2 linked regions of the Butyrivibrio fibrisolvens genome follow. The protein of the gene in region 1 interacts with the protein of each later gene in a pairwise test. Links are inferred from orthologs where the notes say so. Each region holds a gene or a part of one and is shown on either strand. Other genes may lie near its edges. The genes, in order: recJ and I7804_RS09395.

What was found.
Region 2: the proteins of recJ (region 1) and I7804_RS09395 interact in binary tests that used the Escherichia coli proteins (3 or more experiments, as listed by UniProt). The link is inferred for Butyrivibrio fibrisolvens from one-to-one orthologs.

Annotation. Positions count from the first base shown.
Region 1 is NZ_CP065800.1:1,840,001-1,851,170, forward strand. What follows is about bases 5,089-8,020. They hold recJ (single-stranded-DNA-specific exonuclease RecJ), read left to right. Parts: upstream 5,089-5,610; coding sequence 5,611-7,431; downstream 7,432-8,020. Other genes in these bases: secD (protein translocase subunit SecD), read left to right, coding at 5,089-5,415; I7804_RS07620 (UDP-N-acetylmuramoyl-L-alanyl-D-glutamate--2,6-diaminopimelate ligase), read left to right, coding at 7,483-8,020. Outside these bases: scfA (six-cysteine ranthipeptide SCIFF), read left to right, coding at 1,318-1,467; scfB (thioether cross-link-forming SCIFF peptide maturase), read left to right, coding at 1,673-3,124; more of secD, read left to right, coding at 3,139-5,088; more of I7804_RS07620, read left to right, coding at 8,021-8,973; replication restart helicase PriA, read left to right, coding at 9,442-11,170. UniProt on the Escherichia coli protein: Single-stranded-DNA-specific exonuclease.
Region 2 is NZ_CP065800.1:2,279,007-2,290,158, forward strand. Bases 3,578-6,491 are described here. They hold I7804_RS09395 (DNA topoisomerase), read left to right. Parts: upstream 3,578-3,914; coding sequence 3,915-6,068; downstream 6,069-6,491. Other genes in these bases: I7804_RS09390 (hypothetical protein), read left to right, coding at 3,578-3,826; I7804_RS09400 (UDP-N-acetylglucosamine pyrophosphorylase), read left to right, coding at 6,186-6,491. Outside these bases: argH (argininosuccinate lyase), read left to right, coding at 1-882; asd (aspartate-semialdehyde dehydrogenase), read left to right, coding at 1,114-2,199; more of I7804_RS09390, read left to right, coding at 2,426-3,577; more of I7804_RS09400, read left to right, coding at 6,492-6,863; I7804_RS09405 (iron-sulfur cluster assembly scaffold protein), read left to right, coding at 7,079-7,771; I7804_RS09410 (GGGtGRT protein), read left to right, coding at 7,796-8,815; I7804_RS09415 (hypothetical protein), read left to right, coding at 9,108-10,130; I7804_RS09420 (YitT family protein), read left to right, coding at 10,547-11,152.

The sequences.
Region 1 (11,170 bases):
CGAAACCGAAAGGTGAAGTATATGGGCTGACGCCTGCCCGGTGCTGGAAGGTTAAGAGGAGAGGTTAGAGCAATCGAAGCTTTGAATTTAAGCCCCAGTAAACGGCGGCCGTAACTATAACGGTCCTAAGGTAGCGAAATTCCTTGTCGGGTAAGTTCCGACCCGCACGAAAGGCGTAATGATTTGAGTACTGTCTCGGCAATGCATCCGGTGAAATTGAAGTGCCAGTGAAGATGCTGGCTACCCGCGCCAGGACGGAAAGACCCCATGGAGCTTTACTCCAGCTTGATACTGGGATCCGGTATTGTATGTACAGGATAGGTGGGAGGCTAAGAGATTGTGGCGTCAGTTGCAAAGGAGCCGCTGTTGGGATACCACCCTTACCGTACTGGATTTCTAACCATGGACCGTGAAACCGGTCCGGGGACAATGTCTGGCGGGGAGTTTGACTGGGGCGGTCGCCTCCGAAAGAGTATCGGAGGCGCTCAAAGGTTCCTTCAGGATGGACGGAAACCATCCGAAGAGTGCAAAGGCATAAGGGAGCCTGACTGTGACACCGACGGGTGGAACAGGTACGAAAGTAGGACTTAGTGATCCGGTGGCAGAACGTGGGATTGCCATCGCTCAACGGATAAAAGCTACCCTGGGGATAACAGGCTTATCACTCCCAAGAGTTCACATCGACGGAGTGGTTTGGCACCTCGATGTCGGCTCATCACATCCTGGGGCTGTAGCAGGTCCCAAGGGTTGGGCTGTTCGCCCATTAAAGTGGTACGCGAGCTGGGTTCAGAACGTCGTGAGACAGTTCGGTCCCTATCCGGCGCGGGCGTAGGATATCTGAGAGGAGCTGTCCTTAGTACGAGAGGACCGGGATGGACGGACCGCTGGTGTATCTGCTGCGAAGGCAATCGCATAAGGCAGGGTAGCCAAGTCTGGCAGGGATAAACGCTGAAGGCATCTAAGCGTGAAGCCCCCTCAAGATGAGATATCCCCACGCAAGTGGTAAGACCCCTTGGAGAGTACGAGGTTGATAGGCACAAGGTGTAAGAGTGGTAACATTCTCAGCTGATGTGTACTAATAGGTCGAGGACTTAACCAAAAAAGTCAAGAAAAGTTTGGAGATTCAGTGTTCGGTTTTGAAGGAATGATCAAGGCTCTGTGCATTGCATGGAGCTTTTTTTTGTCTGTTACTATTCTATGTTTTTTGCTCAAATGCGCATAAATATAGGCAAAAACCTTTTTACACACTACCTAAACTATGGTATACTTATTAAACGTATGAGATTATCTCATTTTATTTTATCGGGAGGAAATACCATGAAGCACGTTAAGACACTTGCTACAAGAAATCTTAAAGAGTCTATGAAGAAGGGCGGATGCGGCGAATGCCAGACATCTTGTCAGTCAGCTTGTAAGACATCTTGCACAGTTGGTAATCAGAGCTGTGAGCAGCTTGCTAAGAACTAACCTTTTTTCTATTCAATTGGTTCAGATTCTGATGTTTCCCTTTTGGGGATGATCGGACCCCAGTAATCCGTCAATTATCTCAAGGGATTATGTAAGCATGTATAGCGATATTCCTAGTAATTTATTACAGGCATATTGCTATACTTGTTTTCTGTGTTTTTAAATTTTAATATTATTTACTGGTAGATAGAGAGTTATAGATTTAATGGTACATTTATTTAAAAATAATGGTTATAACATCGTTCTTGATGTGAACAGCGGCAGTGTTCATGTAGTTGATGAGATTGTATATGATCTTATTCCTTCAGTAGAAGAGATTCTCAAAGGAATGTTTGGTACAGCTCAGATTCCTGATGAAGAAGAGAATGGTGAAGTTAGTAAAGAGCTCCTTGAAGAAGTATCCAAGAGTATTATTATAAAGGGTACAACATATCCTGAGAGCGAAGTGGCAGAGGCTGTAGAAGAGATCCTTTCATTAAGACAGGCTGGACAGCTTTATACAGATGATATATATGAGAATTATGTAGAAGAGTTTAAGACTCGCGATACAGTAATTAAAGCTTTATGCCTTAATATAGCGCATGATTGCAATCTTCGTTGCAAATATTGTTTTGCAGATGAGGGAGAATATCATGGTCGTAAGGCTATGATGACATTTGAAGTCGGTAAGGCTGCACTTGATTTCCTTGTTAAGAATTCAGGTAATCGTCATAACCTTGAGGTTGATTTCTTTGGCGGTGAGCCTCTTATGAACTGGGAAGTTGTAAAACAGATCGTAGAGTATGGCCGTAGCATTGAAAAAGAAGCTGGTAAGAATTTCAGATTCACAATTACGACTAATGGTACTCTTCTTACTCAGGAGATACTTGATTATTGCAACAAAGAGATGGGTAATATAGTTCTCTCGATTGATGGACGTAAGGAAGTCAATGACAAGATGAGACCTAATGCTGCCGGTCATGGAATGTATGATGTGATCGTTCCTAAATATCTTAAAGTTGCAGAGTCCAGACATCAGCTTAGATATTTCGTTAGAGGTACATTTACTCATAACAACCTTGATTTCTCTGAAGATGTTAAGCATCTTGCAGATCTTGGCTTTAAGCAGATTTCAATGGAGCCTGTAGTTGCAAAGCCGGAAGATTGGTATGCTATTAAAGAAGAAGATCTTCCAAAGCTTAAGGAAGAGTATGATAAGCTTGCAAAGATTTACCTTCAGTATCGCAAAGAAGGTAAAGGATTCAATTTCTTCCACTTCAATATTGATCTTTCAGGTGGACCTTGCGTAGCTAAGCGTCTTTCAGGATGTGGAAGTGGTTGTGAATATGTAGGCGTTACACCTTGGGGTGACATCTATCCTTGTCATCAGTTCGTAGGTAACGAAGATTTTATTATGGGTAATGTCTTTGAAGGAATCAAACGTACTGATATTCAGCAGAAGTTTAAAGAGAGTAACGTATACTCAAGACCTGAGTGTCAGAAGTGCTTTGCAAGATACTATTGCAGTGGTGGATGTAGTGCTAACGCCTATAATTTCAATGGAGAAATCAACACAGTATATAAAGAAGGTTGTGAACTTCAACGTAAGCGCATAGAATGTGCGATTATGATAAAAGCGGCACTTGCTGAAGAAGCAGATGCCAAAAACGTGGGTTAACGGAGGTTATTAAAATGAAAAAGTTAAAGCAAGTACTGCCATTAGTTGTTGTACTGGCTGTACTGGTCGGATTGTTCTACGTTGCCTGGCATGGAGTTGGGGAAACACGTGATGGCTCTATGCACGACATCAATTTCGGTCTCGATCTAGCTGGTGGTGTCAGCATTACTTACCAGGTAGCCGGTGAAAATGGTGGAACACCTACAACTCAGGAGATGGATGATACTGTATCAAAGCTTTCAAAGCGTGTAGCTTCTGAACTTAATACTACAGAAGCTTCTGTTTACAAAGAAGGTTCTGATCGTATCACAGTAGAGATTCCAGGTGCTACAGATGAGATTTTCGAAACACTTTCAACACCAGGTAATCTGTATTTCATTCGTGAGTACAATGATCAGGGAACTCCTAACTATTATGATCCCTATGGTATGGGATACTCAGCATTCTATATGCTTTCTGATGGTGTAACAGTTGAGTCTCTTCAAGCTAGTGGAGATATCGTTCTTTCAGGAGAAGATATTGCTGATGCACAGGCCGGTGTTGACAATTCTGGAACAGGTTCTGAGTATATCGTAGAGCTTACACTTACATCTGAAGGTGCTAAGAAGTTCGCTACAGCTACAGAAGCAGCTTATGCTAACGGATGGACTATTGGTATCTACTATGATGGCGCATTTATTAGTGTTCCAAGAGTGCAGGCTGTTATATCAGACGGTAAGGCTTCAATCACAGGTATGAGTTCATATGAAGCTGCAGAAAACCTCGCATCTACAATTCGTATTGGTGGACTTGATGTATCTCTTACAGAACTTCGTGCTAATGTCGTAGGAGCTCAGCTTGGTGCCAGTGCTATTCATACAAGTAAGATTGCAGCTATCATTGGTCTTGCTCTCATCGTTCTGTTTATGATCATCATCTTCAGGATCCTTGGTGTAGCAGCATCAATGGCTCTTGGTTTTTACTGCTGCTTCATGGTAATACTTCTTTCAGCATTTGATATAACACTTACTCTTCCTGGTATTGCAGGTATCATTCTTTCAATCGGTATGGCGGTTGATGCTAACGTTCTTGTATTTGCTCGTATCAGAGAAGAAATTGCTAACGGCAGCGCTGTAGATAAGGCAATGAAAGCCGGATATTCCAAGGCTCTTTCAGCTATCCTTGATGGAAATATTACAACACTTATTGCTGCCGGAGTTCTTGGACTTCGTGGAACAGGTACAGTAAGAGGTTTCGCTATAACTCTTGCACTTGGTATAGTTATTTCCATGTTCACAGCACTTTTTGTAACAAGAGGAATTTCTGCACTCCTTTATAACCTTGGATTTAAGACTGAATCTTTCTATGGTAAGGCTAAAGCTCCTAAGAAGATTGACTTTGTATCTAAGAGGAATATCTTCTATGCGATTTCTGTTCTTATAATCGTATGTGGTATAGGTACATGTGTATATAATCACACAGCAGGTAATCATGCTTTCAACTATTCAATTGACTTTGTAGGTGGTACAGCTACAACAGTTACTTTCGAAGATGGCAAGACTCCTTCAGTAGAAGATCTTGAAAGCTCAATTGAACCAGCTATTATTTCAGCAGCATCTGCTGCAGATGCAAACCTTAAGAACCTGTCAATATCACATCAGATTGTTAATGATCAGGATCAGGTAGTATTTAAGACACAGTCTCTTTCAACAGATGCTTCACAGGCTGTTAATGAACTTCTTACAACAACCTATGGTGCAACAGATGTTACATACGAGACAATCAGTGCTACAATAAGTGATGAGATGACAAGTGATGCAAGCTGGGCAACAGTTATAGCTCTTATCCTTATGCTTATCTATATCTATTTCAGATTTAGAGATATTCGCTTTGGTGCAAGTGCCATCATCGCTCTTGCTCACGATGCTATCATGGTTATCATGTGCTATGCATTCACAAGACTTGAAGTTGGAAGCACATTTATTGCTGTAGTTCTTACTATTATCGGTTACTCTATCAACGATACAATCGTTACATTTGACCGTATCCGTGAGAACCAGCATGGCCTTCGTAATCAGGAGCAGCTTAAAGAGCTGGTCAATGAATCTGTTAACCAGACTCTTACTAGATCACTGTTTACATCTATCACAACATTCATCATGGTACTTTGCCTGTATGTAGTAGGTGTTCAGGATATTAAGACCTTCGCACTTCCTCTTATGGTTGGTGTAGTAAGTGGTACATATTCTTCTATCTGCATTGCATCACAGCTTTGGTTCTCTATGAAGAAGAAAAGTGTAGAAAAGGCTTAATCTTTTTAGAAAACTATTCAGACTGCAGGAAGTTAGAGCTTTCTGCAGTCTATTTTATTGCTTGGCATGAAGTTTGAATCATATATCTATTGTATTGCTTAGCATGAAGTCTGAATCATATATCTATACTATTGCTTAACATGAAGTCTGAATCATATATCTATTTTTAAGAATATTAAAAAGGGTGCTTTATAAATGTCAAAATGGATGATTGCAGCTAAGAAGGCTGATTTTAATAAAATAGCAAAAGACTTTAATATAAGTCCTATTACAGCCAGACTGTTAAGGAATCGAGGGCTGGTTGATCTGGAAGATATCAGAAGATATCTTTTTGGAGGGCGTGAAGACTTAAGGGATGCCCATGATCTTACTGATATAGAAAAGGCTGCATGTATTATGAGGGACAGGATTGATGCCGGATGTAAGATCAGAATTATCGGTGACTATGATGTGGATGGAATATGTTCTTCCTATATTCTATGGGCTGGTCTTAACTTTGCTGCAAAGGGTTCTAAAGCTTCCAGTGCAACTGAAACGATTATAGACTACAGGCTTCCGGATAGGATCAAAGACGGATATGGTCTTAACGAAAGGCTTGTTAGAGAAGCTGTAGATGACAATATCGATACTATAATTACTTGCGATAATGGTATAGCTGCATATAATGAGGTAGCTTTAGCCAAAGAGCTGGGTCTTACAATAGTTGTGACTGATCATCATGAAGTTCCGATATCTAAAGAAGGTGATGAAGAAGTACAGATCCTTCCTCCGGCTGATGCAGTCGTAGATCCCAAGAGACATGACTGCAATGTAACATTTAAGGAGATATGTGGAGGAGTCGTAGCTTATAAATTCATTCAGATTCTTTTTGAACAATATGAAAAGTCAGGATGGAATCATGCACCTTTAATGGTAGAAGATTTCTATAATGAGATGCTTGAATTTGCAGCTCTTTCAACAGTATGTGATGTCATGCCTATAGAAGATGAGAACAGAGTATTTGTCAAAGAAGGTCTTAGACAGATGGAGAATTCTCACAATCTGGGACTTAGAAGTCTTATTAATGTCAATGGCCTTCTTGGAAGCAAGATGACAGGTTATCATCTTGGCTTTGTGATAGGTCCTTGCCTTAATGCAACTGGAAGACTTGACAGTGCTATGAGAGGACTTGATCTTCTGACAGCATCAAATGAGATGACAGCAGTTAATATTGCAGGAGATCTTAAAGCGCTTAATGATAGCAGGAAGACCATGACTCAAAAAGGTGTAGATCTTGCTACGCAGGAGATGGATAAGTATGGCAAAGATATACCTAAAGTCATAGTTTTGTATCAGCCGGATCTCCATGAGTCTATAGCCGGAATAGTTGCTGGAAGAGTTAGAGAGAAGTATTCAAGGCCTACTATTGTACTTACCAATGCCAAAGAAGGCGCAAAGGGAAGCGGAAGATCTACAGAGAATTATGATATGTTCAGAGAATTATCTGAATGTAAAGACCTATTTACTAAATTCGGTGGACACAAGATGGCTGCCGGGTTATCTCTTGCAATTGATAACATAGAAGAACTCAGACAAAGACTCAATGCTAACTGTACACTTTCAGAAGAAGATTTCGTAGAAGTAAAGCATCTGGATATGATACTTCCTCTTCAGTATTTAAGCATTCCGCTTATCAAAGAGTTCGATATCCTCGAGCCTTTTGGTAATGGTAATGATAAGCCTTCCTTTGCCGCGCGTGATATAAGGATAAGATCAGGCCGCATTATGGGCAAGAATAAAAACTGCGGCAAATACAAGATTTTAGATGCTGATGGCAGAGAATACGAAATGGTATATTTTGGCAATATGGAAAAATGGCACGATTTCCTAACAGAGCGATATGGAAATGCAATAATAGATGCGTTATATAATAATAGTGTAAATACGGACATCGTCCTGAATATAGCATATTATCCTGATATCAATACATGGCAGGGTAGAGAGAGCTTGCAGATTGTTATGACAGACTTCTGCTGATCAATACAAAATGGCTGCAAGATAACAATAACAAAAATAGGAGATACACTTATGAAGCTTGAGAGTTTGCTTTCTAAATTAGAATATAAAGCATATGAAGGTAATACCGGAAGGGAAGCTGATATCTCTGATATAGAGATAAAGTCAGTTGTAAATAATTCTAAAAAAATTGAAGAAGGTTGCTTCTTTATGTGCATAAAGGGAGCAAACTTTGACGGTCATAGTGTTTCAAAAGAGGCTGCTGATAAAAAAGCTGCAGCGATCCTTGTACAGGATGATGTGGAACTTCCGGACGGTTGCACAATGCCTGTGATCAAAGTTAAGGACACTAGATATGCAATGGCATTTATTTCAGCAGCATGGTTTGGAAATCCTGCACAGAGCCTTAAAACAATAGGTATAACAGGTACTAAAGGTAAGACTACTACAACATATCTTATAAAGAGTATGCTTGAAAATGCAGGTCATAAAGTAGGTCTTATCGGAACTATTGAAGTTATAATAGGAGATAAACATATTCCTGCCAAGAATACAACTCCGGAATCATATGATCTTCAGGAGTACATGAGACAGATGGTAGATGAAGGATGTGATAGCCTTGTTATGGAAGTATCATCTCAGGCGCTTATGCAGTACAGAAGTCAGGGATTTGTATATGACCTTGGACTTTTCACTAACATAGAACCTGATCATATCGGCCCTAATGAACATAAGGATTTTGAAGACTATATGCACTGCAAGGGCCTTTTGTTTAAGCAATGTAAAGTTGGTATTGCTAATGCAGATGATGAGCACATGGAGAAGGTTGTTGAAGGTCATACCTGCAAGCTTGAAACCTTTGGATTCTCTGAAAAATCTGACCTTAGAGCTATCAACCTTGCATATATCAGAAAACCGGGACAGCTTGGAGTATTCTTTGATACAGAGGGACTTATAGAGCTTCATGCAGAAGTTCGTACACCTGGTAAATTCTCAGTTTATAATGCGCTATGCGCAATAGCAGTTGCCAGACATTTTGGCTGCACTGATGAAGAGATAACAAGTGCTCTTAAGAATGCAAAAGTCAAAGGTCGTATCGAGATGGTCAAGGTATCAGATGATTTTACTCTCATGATCGACTATGCTCACAATGCAATGGCACTTAAGAGTCTTCTGTCAACACTTAAGGATTATCGCCCTAACAGGCTTGTATGTCTATTTGGATGTGGCGGCAACAGATCCAAGCTTCGTCGCTATGAGATGGGTGAAGTCAGTGGCAGATTAGCTGATCTTACTATCATTACTTCTGATAATCCACGGTTTGAAGAGCCTCTTGATATCATTCATGATATTGAGACAGGTATGAAGAAGACTGATGGTAAGTATGTTGAGATCCCTGATAGAAAAGAAGCTATCGCTTATGCAATAGATAATGCCCAGAAGGGTGATATCATCATTCTGGCAGGTAAAGGTCATGAAGATTATCAGGAGATCAAGGGAGTCAAGTATCCCATGGATGAGAGAGATCTTATAGCTGATATAATGAAAGAGCGCAGCTTATAAGTGTATTACAACTAACTACTTATGAAAATGCCACTTGCCATTTATCCAATACCCTATGAAAGTATTAAATAACTGACACAAGGCATTTGGGGGAGTCTTTAAAAAAGCTTTATACAATTCTTATAAATGGAGAGCAGGAAAAAAGATCCTGTTTCTCCATTTTTTAACCTCATGTCGCGAGCAAAGCGAGTGACTAATGGTTCAAATTGGTGGAGTTCGCGACACCAATTTGGGTTTGAAAGTGGAACACTTTCAAACTTATAATTCCAGAAGATTTATTTAGTGCGATGTTTTTTCGTATTTGATTAAAATGAATGAGTCAGTACACTGCGCTATATTCTACAATAGATTCTTTTTGTGAAATTATGTAAGTAAGATGTCCTGGTGTCTGATATAATAAATTCGGCTTTTATATGAGTCATATAATGAATTCGACTCAAAAGATTAATTTGAATACATGAGGTTATAATGGATATTCCAACAGAATCTAATCTGATATTTGCTAAAATAATAATAGATATATCTCATGAACAGGTCGACAGAACCTTCTGTTATAAGATTCCCGATCATCTTCGCGGAAGTATAGATATAGGAACCTGCGTACTTGTACCTTTTGGAAGAGGCAATAATGTACGTACAGGTTATGTTATGGAGCTAACGGACACAGCAGATTTTGATCCTGATAAGATCAAGGAGATAAAAGGTATTGCTACTGAGAATCTGCCGGCAGAGGATGTGTTTATAAAACTTGCTGTATGGATGAAGCAAAGGTATGGCTCTACCATGTATGCAGCTCTTAAGACAGTACTTCCTGCACATAAGAAGCAGGCCGCTCTAAAGCATAAATATATATCGCTAAAAATGGCTGAGCGTGAGGCTAGAGAGTATTTTTATGAATGCAAGTCCAAAAACAGGAAAGCGCAGGAAAGGCTCCTTTCTGAGCTTTTGTCGGAGCCTGGTGAAAGGATACCTTATGAGCTTGTAACAGGTAAACTCAACATTTCTGCTGCTACGATCAGAAGCCTTAAGGATAAAGGCATTATAAGCGTAACAGAAGAAGAATATTACAGGAATCCTGTAAACATAAGTGAAGTAACAGCAAAGAAGCTGAATCTTTCGGATGAGCAACAATACGTAGTTGATAAGGTCATGAATGATTATGATGACAATATCAGGAAGACCTATCTGCTTCATGGGATCACAGGAAGCGGTAAAACTGAAGTCTATATTCGTTTGATCGAAAAGATCATAGAGCGTGGCAAGCAGGCGATAGTTCTGATTCCTGAAATCTCACTGACCTATCAGACCCTGATGAGATTTTATCGTCACTTTGGAGACAGAGTATCAGTTATGAATTCGACTCTTTCACCGGGTGAAAAATTTGATCAGTTTGAAAGGGCAAGAAACGGACAGCTTGATATTATAATAGGTCCTCGTTCAGCTCTTTTTACTCCATTTAGTAATCTTGGGCTTATAATAATAGATGAGGAACATGAGCCTGCATATAAATCGGAGCAGATGCCAAAGTATCATGCAAGGGAAGCTGCTATAGAGCTGGCAAGACTTGTCAAAGGAGGCGCAAGCGTAGTACTTGGAAGTGCGACGCCTTCTCTTGAAGCTTATTACAAAGCTATTACAGGTGAATTCGAACTATTTGAACTCACCAAAAGACTTACCGGCGGAACACTTCCTGAAGTAGAATGCGTTGATCTAAGAGATGAGCTTAGAAGCGGTAACAGGTCTATTTTTTCAAGAAGTCTTAGAGAGGGAATAGAGGATAGGCTCCAAAGACATGAACAGCTTATGCTCTTCATAAACAGAAGGGGACTTGCCGGATTTGTATCCTGCAGAAGCTGCGGACATGTGTTTAAATGCCCGCACTGCGATGTATCTTTGTCAGAGCATAAAGGGGGACGTCTGGTATGCCACTACTGCGGATATTCGGAACCTGTAACAAGAATCTGCCCTGAATGCGGATCTAAGTATGTATCAGCCTTTAGAGCTGGTACCCAGCAGATAGAAAAGGAAGTGTTAAAATATTGGCCGCAGGCCAGAGTCCTAAGAATGGATGCGGATACGACCAGAACAAAAGACTCCTATCAGAAGATACTGACAGCATTTTCTAATGAAGAAGCCGATATTCTTATAGGAACGCAGATGATAGTTAAGGGACATGACTTTCCTAAGGTTACACTTG
Region 2 (11,152 bases), 440 kb from region 1 along the record:
CTTGGTGCGTATTTTGAGATGTTCAAGCGTGATGCCCTCCGTATGAAGGATATCTATAAGAGAATGAATTATTGTCCTTTAGGATCAGGCGCTCTTGCAGGTACTACTTATGATCTGGACAGAGAGTATACAGCAAAGCTCCTTGACTTTGATGGCCCTACTCTTAACAGTATGGACTCTGTAGCAGACAGAGATTATCTTCTTGAGTATATGTCTGCGCTTGCTATCATGCAGATGCACCTTTCAAGATTCTCAGAGGAAGTTATCATCTGGAACTCTAATGAGTATCAGTTCGTGACTATAGATGATGCCTACTCTACAGGCAGCAGTATCATGCCTCAAAAGAAGAACCCTGATATAGCTGAGCTTGTACGCGGTAAGACAGGCAGGATCTACGGAGATCTCATGAGTCTTCTTACTACCATGAAGGGTATACCTCTTGCATACAACAAGGATATGCAGGAAGACAAAGAGGTAGCATTTGATGCGATGGACAATGCCTTAAACTGCCTGATTCTTTTTACAGATATGCTTAGAACCCTTAAGTTCAACAAAGAGGTCATGCAAAAGAGTGCGATGAACGGATTTACAAATGCAACTGATGCAGCAGATTATCTGGTTGTTAAGGGTGTTCCTTTCAGGGATGCACATTCTGTTATAGGTAGGATCGTACTTCACTGTATAGATAAGGGATGTGCTATTGATGATCTTGATATAGATACGCTTAAGTCTTTTGATGAACATTTCGATAATGATATATACGAAGCAATATCTCTTAAGACCTGTGTTGAAAAGAGACTTACCATCGGAGCTCCCGGTATAAGTGCTATGGAGAAAGTCATTGCAGTCAATGAGAAGTTCATTGAAGACTATAAGATTTGAAATAAGTTTGTGGCTAAAAATATATAAGAGAAATATATACAAGAAAAATATATACAAGAACTATATGTAAGAACACTGTTTTTATGCAAAGATATATAAAAGTTTTTGACTATATGGTAAAAAATGTATATTTTATCTCTTTTCACAGAGAAAAAAATAAGATTATAATAAACAGCAAATTAACGCGCTAAAGTACGGGACGCGTAAAAGCATTGGAAGAGGAGCATTATTATGAGTGAAAAGTTGAAAGTGGCAGTCCTTGGTGCAACAGGTATGGTAGGTCAGAGATTCATCTCTATTCTTTCAGATCATCCATGGTTTGAAGTTACTACAGTTGCAGCCAGCCCCAGAAGTGCAGGTAAGACTTATGAAGAGAGCGTCGGAGACAGATGGAAGATGGATGATCCGATGCCGGAAGCAGTTAAGAATCTTGTAATTAAGGATGTAACAGACGTTAAGGGCGTTGCATCTGATGTTGATTTCGTTCTGTCAGCTGTTAACATGAGCAAGGATGAGATCAAGGCTATAGAAGAGGAGTATGCTAAAACTGAGACTCCTGTTATCTCTAACAATTCAGCTCACCGCTGGACACCTGATGTTCCTATGATCGTACCTGAGATCAACCCTCAGCACAGCGATGTCATCGAATATCAGAAAAAGCGTCTTGGTACTACAAGAGGCTTCATCGCAGTTAAGCCCAACTGTTCTATCCAGAGCTATACACCTGCTCTTGCTGCATGGAAAGAGTATGGCCCTTATGAAGTTGTAGCTACAACATACCAGGCTATCTCAGGTGCAGGTAAGAACTTCAAAGAGTGGCCTGAAATGGTTGGCAACATCATTCCATTCATCTCAGGAGAAGAAGAGAAGTCAGAGCTTGAGCCTCTTAGAATCTTCGGTCATATCGAAAATGGTGTGATAGTTCCTGCTGAGAGCCCTGTTATCACAACACAGTGCATCCGTGTTCCTGTTCTTTATGGTCACACAGCAGCTGCTTTTGTAAGATTCAAGAAGGAAGCTACTAAGGAAGAACTTATTGAGAAGCTTGTTTCATTTACAGGTAAGCCTCAGGAACTTGGCCTTCCATCTGCTCCTAAGCAGTTCATCCAGTACCTTGAAGATGACAATCGTCCTCAGGTTGCGCTTGATGTTAATTATGAAGGCGGTATGGGTGTGTCTATCGGAAGACTTCGTAAGGACAGCGTATATGACTGGAAGTTCGTAGGTCTTTCACATAACACTCTCAGAGGAGCAGCAGGCGGCGCTGTAGAGTGCGCTGAGCTTATGAAGGCTCTTGGATATATTCAGGCCAAGTAATTGAAAGAGTTTCTATCGCGGGATTTTGCGGCTGATTGTAGTCTGAAAGCCTCTGATATAGATAAAAGAAGAATTCTTAATTTATTATAAAAACTATTATAGAATTCTACTGAGATTTGTTTTATAATAAGCGTTGGTGTTGACACTTTCCTGATGCCTTGGGATGAGGGGGCGACTAGGGATAGATGACTTCACTGACGCTTATTCTATTGGGAGGAATCTTATAATGATTACTTTACAGATCCTAATTGCAGCCTTGGTTGCAGAATTGCCTTTTTCAGGTAATACTTTCAGTGTTTGGGATATAGCCCTTATCGGACTTATTACCATAATAGGCAGATTGTTATGTACTAAACTTCTCAAGGTTCATGGCCTTGCGAATGCAATTTCTTTTAACCTTTCACTTATCACAGCATCAGTGCCGATGATCCATTATATCTGGTGGCATGCAGCTAATGGAGCAGAGTATTCTACAGCTTCTAACGTATGGATGCTGATCCTGTGCGGTATCATCTGGCTCCTTTTCTGGAGACTTATCAATCCTTGGTACTATACTAAGGTTGACGGTTCATATGTTGCTATGAACTTTATTCCATATTTTGAGAACAGCGTAGTTCTTCGCGCTGTATGCGGAGTTATCCAGCTCCTTCCTATGACAATATTTGTAGCTTTCGTATGGTATGGATTTGCAGGACACTTCAGCCCTAAGGCTATTGCAGGTCTTGTACTTGCCAATGTTGTATGGGTAGCTGCATTCCTTTATCTTGTAGCAAGAGATTACAAGAAGCACCCTGAAGCTGTGATCGAGACAGTTAAGGATCCATATTCAGATCACGTTGAGAACGAGACAGAGTCCCGTTTTGAAGTTAAGCTTTCTGCTAAGAACTACAGACTCTTTACAATCTGTAAGGTAGTAGTACTCTATGCAGCATTCTGCCTTGACGGTCTGTACTATGACAGAATTCATAATGACCTGAATGAGGCATTCTCACATACAGTAGGTATCCCGTTCCTTATCTCTGTACTTGCTGTACTTGCAGCTTATCTCTTACAGGAGAGACTTAGCCTTCGTCTTATTGTTAACAAGAACCGCTTTGGTATCCACAAGATCTTCAGCTTTGGTGAAGTTGTAGATGAGAAGGATATGGTTGACTACGAGATATCAGGCAAGAATGCAAACTCTATTGCACTTACATATTTCAATGACAACAATAACAAAATGATCCGTTTCGATGGCGCATATGACAATGTATCTACGCTCAAGAACTACATCGTAGAAGAGACAGCTATCGAGAGATATACACCTAAGACTCCTGCTCAGAAGAAAGAAGAGCTTGAAGCTCGCAGAGCACAGAAGGCAGCTCAGAGAGAAGAAAAGAAGAGAACAGCTCCTGAAAGAAAGGAAGCTAAGAAAGCCAAGAAGCTTGCTGAAAAGGAAAAGAAATCAGCAGAAAGAGAGCTTTCCAAAGAAAGAAATAAGATTGAAAAAGAGGCAAGACAAAAGCACGAAGAAAGAGAAAAACTTGCTAAGAAGAGAAAAGCTGAAAGAGATAAAAAACGTGCAGAAGAAGCAGCTTCTAAGAAAAAAGATGTCGAAGAAGAGACTAAGGCTAAGAAAAATGCCTGATAAGGGATTTGCCTAACCTGCAATGTAAAGGTCATGCCCGGCGGCATGACCTTTTTTAAACGAAAAAACCGCTTTTTTAGGAGGTCTAATGTCAAAAAGCGTTTATATAGCGGAGAAACCAAGTGTAGCTCAGGCTTTTGGAGCTGCTCTTGAGCACGCTGATAACGAAAAATACAGAAAAGCAGACGGATACTGGGAATCAGACAATTCTATCATAACCTGGTGCGTAGGACATCTTGTCACAATGAGTTATCCGGAAGTCTATGATGAGAAGTACAAGAAGTGGCAGATGGATACACTTCCTTTCATTCCGGAAGAATTCAAATACGAAGTTATACCAAGCGTACGCAAGCAGTTCAATATTGTAAGCGGCATACTTAACCGTGCTGATGTTGATACTATATACATCTGCACTGACTCGGGACGAGAGGGTGAGTATATATACAGACTTGTTGACCGCCAGGCCGGTGTAAAGGATAAGACCAGGAAGCGTGTCTGGATCGACTCTCAGACAGAAGAGGAGATCATCAGAGGTATCAGAGAAGCCAAGGATGACTCAGCATATGATAATCTTGGATCGGCAGCTTATCTTCGCGCCAAGGAAGATTATCTTATGGGTATCAACTTCTCAAGAGCTCTGACACTTAGATATGGCTATAATATCAAGACATATCTGGGCGCTGATAAGGGAGTTGTATCTGTAGGACGAGTTATGACCTGTGTTCTGGGCATAGTTGTTGACAGAGAGCGTGAGATCAGGAACTTCGTCAAGACATCTTTCTATAAAGTCAATGCTGCCCTTGCTATAGGTGACAGGAATCCGGATGCTGAGTGGAAAGTTCAGCCTGAGAGTAAGTATGATCAGTCCCCGGCTCTTTATTCTGAAAAGGGCTTTAAGAAAAAAGAAGATGCTGATGCTCTCATAGAACTGTGCAAACAATCTGCCGATCCTCTTGAACTTACTGTAGCAAAAGCTGAGAAAAAGAAAGAAACCAAGAATGCACCGCTTCTTTATAACCTTGCGGAACTTCAGAATGACTGTTCCAGATTCTTCAAGATCAATCCTGATGAGACACTTGCTGTAGCTCAGGAACTATATGAGAAGAAGCTTACAACTTATCCAAGAACAGATGCCAGAGTATTATCATCTGCTATCTGTAAGGTAATAGATAAGAATATATCAGGTCTTACCAATTATCCTCAGGCAGGTGTGTATGCTAAGTCGATCCTGCAGCACGAGTCATATAAAGGTATAGCCAAGACCAGGTACTGCGATGATAAGGCGATAACCGATCACTATGCTATCATACCTACAGGCCAGGGCTTATCTGCACTTTCCGGATGCTCTGCTACTACACAAAAGGTATACGAGATCATTGTAAGAAGATTCCTTGCTATATTCTTCCCGGCTGCTCAGTATCAGAAGGTTGCGCTTGATCTTGAACTTCAGCTCAGTCAGTCCAAGGAATTGCCCGGAGGTGAGAGCGTTCCATACAAAGAGCACTTCTACAGTAACTTCAAGGTTCTATCTTCAAAGGGCTATCTTCATGTGATGGATTATTCTTTCTTTAAGAAAAAAGAAAAAGACAGTGAGGGTGAAAACAGTGCTGAAAATGAAGAGCAGATGACGGATGAAGCTTTCTTTGAAGAACTTCAGAAGATCAGAAAGGGAAGTAAGATCCCTGTATCCGGAATGTCTGTAAAGGAAGGTGAGACAGCTCCGCCTAAGCGCTATAATTCAGGAACCATGATCCTTACAATGGAGAATGCAGGACAGTTTATAGAAGATGAAGAATTAAGATCCCAGATCAAGGGAAGCGGAATCGGAACATCAGCAACACGTGCCGGTATCCTTACCAAGCTTTTTGCCATCAAGTATCTGAATCTTAACAAGAAGACGCAGATCATAACACCTACGCAGCTGGGCGAGATGGTATATGAGACAGTAGCTATATCAATGAAGCCTATGCTCAATCCTGCACTTACCGCGTCCTGGGAGAAAGGACTTACAGGAGTTGCAGAAGGTGCTATTTCTGAAAAAGAATACATGGACAAGCTGGACGACTTCGTATCAAGAAGAACCAATCAGGTCAAAGAGAACAATTACAAGAACCAGCTGATGCAAAGGTTCAGGACGATAGATCAGTACTATCCTGAAGCTAAGAAGTCATCGGGTTCGAAAGCATCAGGTGCTAAAGGATCTGGTGATAAAGCTAAGACATCATCTGGGAAAAACAGTTGAAATGGTTCTAAAAAAGCAATAACATTAAACAGCAATAAAAAATTAGAAAAGGCATTGAATACTTAATATTGAATATAAAATAATAAATTTGTTTTTATCAATGCAGGAGGAACTATTATGTTAGAAGCATATACTATTAAAAATATGTACGATTTAAATGAAACTATAGCAGCAGATCTTTTTGAGGGAGCTACATATCCTTGGGAAGTTCTCTCTAAGATCAAGGACTTCATAGCTGAGCTTGGTCCAAAGCTTCCTAAGGACAAGTTCGAGCAAAGAGGAGAGCATGTATGGGTAGCTAAGAGTGCTACAGTATTTGACTCAGCATATCTTGGAGACTATTGTATCATCGATGAAGATGCTGAAGTCCGCCAGTGCGCTTTCATTAGAGGTAATGCTATCGTGGGCAAGGGAGCTGTAGTAGGCAACTCTACTGAGCTTAAGAACGTAGTCCTTTTTAACAAGGTTCAGGTTCCTCATTACAACTATGTTGGAGACTCTGTCCTTGGAAACTACGCACATATGGGCGCAGGTTCTATCACATCCAATGTTAAGAGTGACAAGAAGCTTGTTGTAGTCAAGGATACAGCATCTGATGATAAGTGCGAGACAGGTCTTAAGAAGTTTGGTGCTATGCTAGGCGATCATGTAGAAGTTGGCTGTAACAGCGTACTTAACCCAGGTACCTGCATCGGAAGATGGTCCAATATCTATCCTACAAGCTGCGTGCGTGGATGCATTCCGGATCATCATATCTACAAGAATCAGGACAACATCGTGCCCAAGCATGACTAATACTATCTGCCTTGGTGACGATATGAGATATTAGGCAGTATTTATGCATAGCTTATATTTGTAATGTATAAAAAGCTGTTAAAAAAATATCATTCCCCATTGAAATTAAAGAGATTATATGCAAAAATAGGATTGGTGCTTGGCAGACACCAATCTATTTTTTTATTCGGTAGTAAGTAATGAAAGTTACTTTACAATACGAAAGGAGATTTTACATGATTTACTCAACAGAGGTAAAAAACATGTGCCCTGTAACTCAAGGGGTACACCATGGCGCAGCTCCCATTCCGGAAGAGGCTAAGTGGGTTAAGTCAAAAGAAATAAAGGACATCTCAGGCTATACACATGGTATCGGCTGGTGTGCTCCTCAGCAGGGCTGCTGTAAGCTTTCCCTTAACGTTAAGGAAGGTATCATTCAGGAGGCACTTGTAGAGACTATCGGATGTTCAGGTATGACACATTCTGCAGCTATGGCTTCAGAAATTCTTCCTGGCCTTACAGTTCTTGAAGCTCTTAACACAGACCTTGTTTGTGATGCTATTAATACAGCTATGAGAGAGCTCTTCCTTCAGATCGTTTATGGTAGATCACAGTCTGCATTCTCTGAAGACGGACTTCAGATCGGTGCAGGTCTTGAAGACCTTGGTAAGGGTAACCGTTCAATGGTTGGTACAACATACGGTACTCTTGAGAAGGGACCTCGTTACCTTGAGCTCACAGATGGTTACATTACAGATATCGCTCTTGATGAGAACGATGAGATCATCGGATACAAGTATGTTAACTTTGGTAAGATGATGGACTTCATCAAAGCTGGTGATGATGCCAACACAGCTCTTGAGAAGGCTAAAGGACAGTATGGACGTGTTGCTGATGCAGTTCGTTGCATTGATCCTAGACACGAGTAATTATAGGTAAGGAGGAATATAATAATGGCTTTATTTGAATCATATGAAAGAAGAGAGCCCCAGATCCTGGCTTGCCTTAAGGAGTATGGAATCTCTTCAATAGAAGAATGTAGAGATATTTGCATGAATGCTGGTATCGATGTTTACAAGCTCATCGAAGGCATTCAGCCAATTTGTTTTGAGAACGCTAAGTGGGCTTACACAGTAGGTGCTGCTATCGCTATCAAGAAGAACTGCCGTAAGGCTGCTGATGCTGCTGCAGCAATCGGTATCGGTCTTCAGGCTTTCTGTATCCCTGGATCAGTTGCTGATCGTCGTAAGGTAGGTCTTGGCCATGGTAACCTTGGTAAGATGCTCCTTGAAGAGGACACAGAGTGCTTCGCATTCCTTGCTGGTCACGAGTCATTCGCAGCAGCTGAGGGTGCTATCGGTATCGCTGAGAAGGCTAACAAGGTTCGTAAAAAGCCTCTTCGCGTTATCCTTAACGGTCTTGGAAAAGACGCTGCACAGATCATTTCTCGTATCAACGGTTTCACATATGTAGAGACTGAGTACGATTACTACACAGGTGAGGTTAAGGAAGTATTCAGAAAGTGCTACTCTAAGGATGCTAACTCTCCTCGTGCAAAGGTTAACTGCTACGGCGCTAACGACGTACAGGAAGGCGTTGCTATCATGTGGAAGGAGAACGTTGACGTATCTATCACAGGTAACTCAACTAACCCTACAAGATTCCAGCACCCAGTTGCAGGTACATACAAGAAAGAGCGTATTGAAGCTGGTAAGAAGTACTTCTCAGTTGCTTCAGGTGGTGGTACAGGTCGTACACTTCACCCAGATAACATGGCTGCAGGTCCTGCTTCCTATGGTATGACAGATACTATGGGTCGTATGCACTCAGACGCTCAGTTCGCAGGTTCATCTTCAGTTCCTGCTCACGTTGAGATGATGGGTCTTATCGGCGCTGGTAACAACCCTATGGTTGGTATGACTGTTTCTACAGCTGTATCTATCGAAGAGGCTGCAAAGGCTGGTAAGTTCTAATTATCAAACATAAGTGTAAGTAATGAAGGCCGTCACACTGTTTTGGTGTGGCGGCTTTTTTTGCTAAATAACCAGGCTTTAAACATTTCAAAATGCAATTTACGGTTTGATGTGCATTTCGTCGTATCAAAGATGCATTCTGTCGTATCTGGTAATTAAGAAATTTGATTTACTTGTATAATAATTATGGCTTTGTTGCGACTGGGGAAAACTAAAAGACTCAGAGGACATAGATAAGTATTACTGTTGCAGTAAATGGTTTATTATTATATTTGTTTGGAGGAGATACGCATTGACTTATCAGGTAAGAGAATCAGCTGGATTTAAGATTTTTGATATTGTAGGAATGATGATCATCGGAGGCTTTTCTATTGGAGGATACGGTTTTATTTTAAAATACCTAGTATTGGAATCAGCTATGGAATATGCGATATTTACAGGAATCAGCATCGCCTTTTTGGCGTTTATTGCATATTGTTTGTATCAATCTCTTTCCGATAAGAGAGTGGCAGTGACTGTTAATGAAAGGGATAGGTATTTTATCATCCAAAGGACTTTAGGAGCGCCTGAAACAGTATATGCCAATGAGATTACTGCCTGGTATGCCGATGTAATAACATATTTATCAAAAGGCGGTTTTAAGACCACCGATTGTATTACCATCAGGTATGGAGGTAGGAAGGTCAAAATCCCATATTATTTTGATAATTATGCAAGAATGGTCAATTCCCTTAAAAGGCTTGCAGGAAATCAGGCTCAGGGAGCACCAATAGATGAGAGCAAACTAAGTCCTGACAGTGCTATAGATTGTCTTGTAAAACAGCTCGATCCTGCAAAAACTTATGATTTTAACATAACTTATGTAACTGACTGTGCTTTTATAGGATTCAGACCTGATCATCATAAGGCTACAGCCTTGTTATACAGGCAGAATGGCAGAACTCTTCAGGAGTCATTCTTTACTTATCTTTGTTCACGTTTCGACGAGTGGGATGAAGATCTGGCAAGACAGCTAAGAGAGGTGAATTTTAATATCCGTCCTGTAAATGGTGGCTTTCCTGAGATGATCAGCTATGAGTCGCCAAAGGCAAGAAAGAAAAAAAGAGATGTTCAGGAACATGCTGAGGGGCTGTATTATTACCTTTTACAAAATCTTGGAGAGCCGGTTGGAATGTATGAAAATGCTGAACCCTTAAGTCAATATGCCGGAAAGATTTTGGGAGAGGAACTCTTATATGACGAAGTTGAGCATTTGTATTTTGTAGTATTTGATCAGTATATCCTTTGTATAGTTATGGCTGTTGACAACGATTGAACTGTTTTTTTAGGAACTCAAACTTTTCACTTGGACGTTTGAGTTAGGAAGAAAAGTGCAAGTTTGAAAGTGTTCCACTTTCAAACCCAAATTGATGACGCGAGCTCCATCAATTTGAACCATTAGTCACTCGTTTCACTCGCAACATGAGGTTAATTATGACATAATTGAAAATCCTACAGGAAGAAGCTGATTTCATGAAAACTTAATGCATATTTGTATACACAAAAACATACATAAATATTGCATTTACCTATATACATTAAAAACAATGTAGGTGTAGAATAAATCTGGCATTTGACCGATATAGATATGAGAACATGTTATATATTGTAGCAATTAGTATTATTAATGCTGGTATACATGGCATTTATTATCCGGTCAGCCAAGATTATCATTTAAGAGGTATACATACTATGTTGCGTAAAAAATTAGCATCAAGAGAAGTTCTTCAGTTTAAGCGTAGTGATATATGGAGGATAATTCTATGTATCTGCGCCGGAATACTTATGTCAGTCAACCTTCGTACATTCGTTTATACAGGAGATCTTCTTCCGGGAGGTTTTGCAGGACTTACACTCCTTCTACAGGCTATCTTCCATAAGTTCCTTGGAATAACAGTTCCATACGGCGTTATTTATTTCCTCATGAACTCAGTACCGATAGTGATAGCTTTTAAATTTATAGGCAAGAAGTTCACTCTCTATTCATGTATTACAATACTTTTAGTGACGTTCTTAACTGATATAATACCTGTCTATGCCATAACCTATGATGTGCTTCTTATCAGTATCTTTGGAGGACTCATCAACGGATTTGCAATCACCTTGTGTCTTAAGGCTGATGCGACAACAGGTGGAACAGATTTTATAGCTATAGCGATATCTGAAAGATTCGGTATTGATTCTTTTAACTATATTCTGTTCTTTAATGCAATAATCCTTACAATAGATGGTTATATCTTTGGATGGGACAAAGCGCTGTATTCGATCATCTTCCAGTTCTCATCTACACAGGTAATA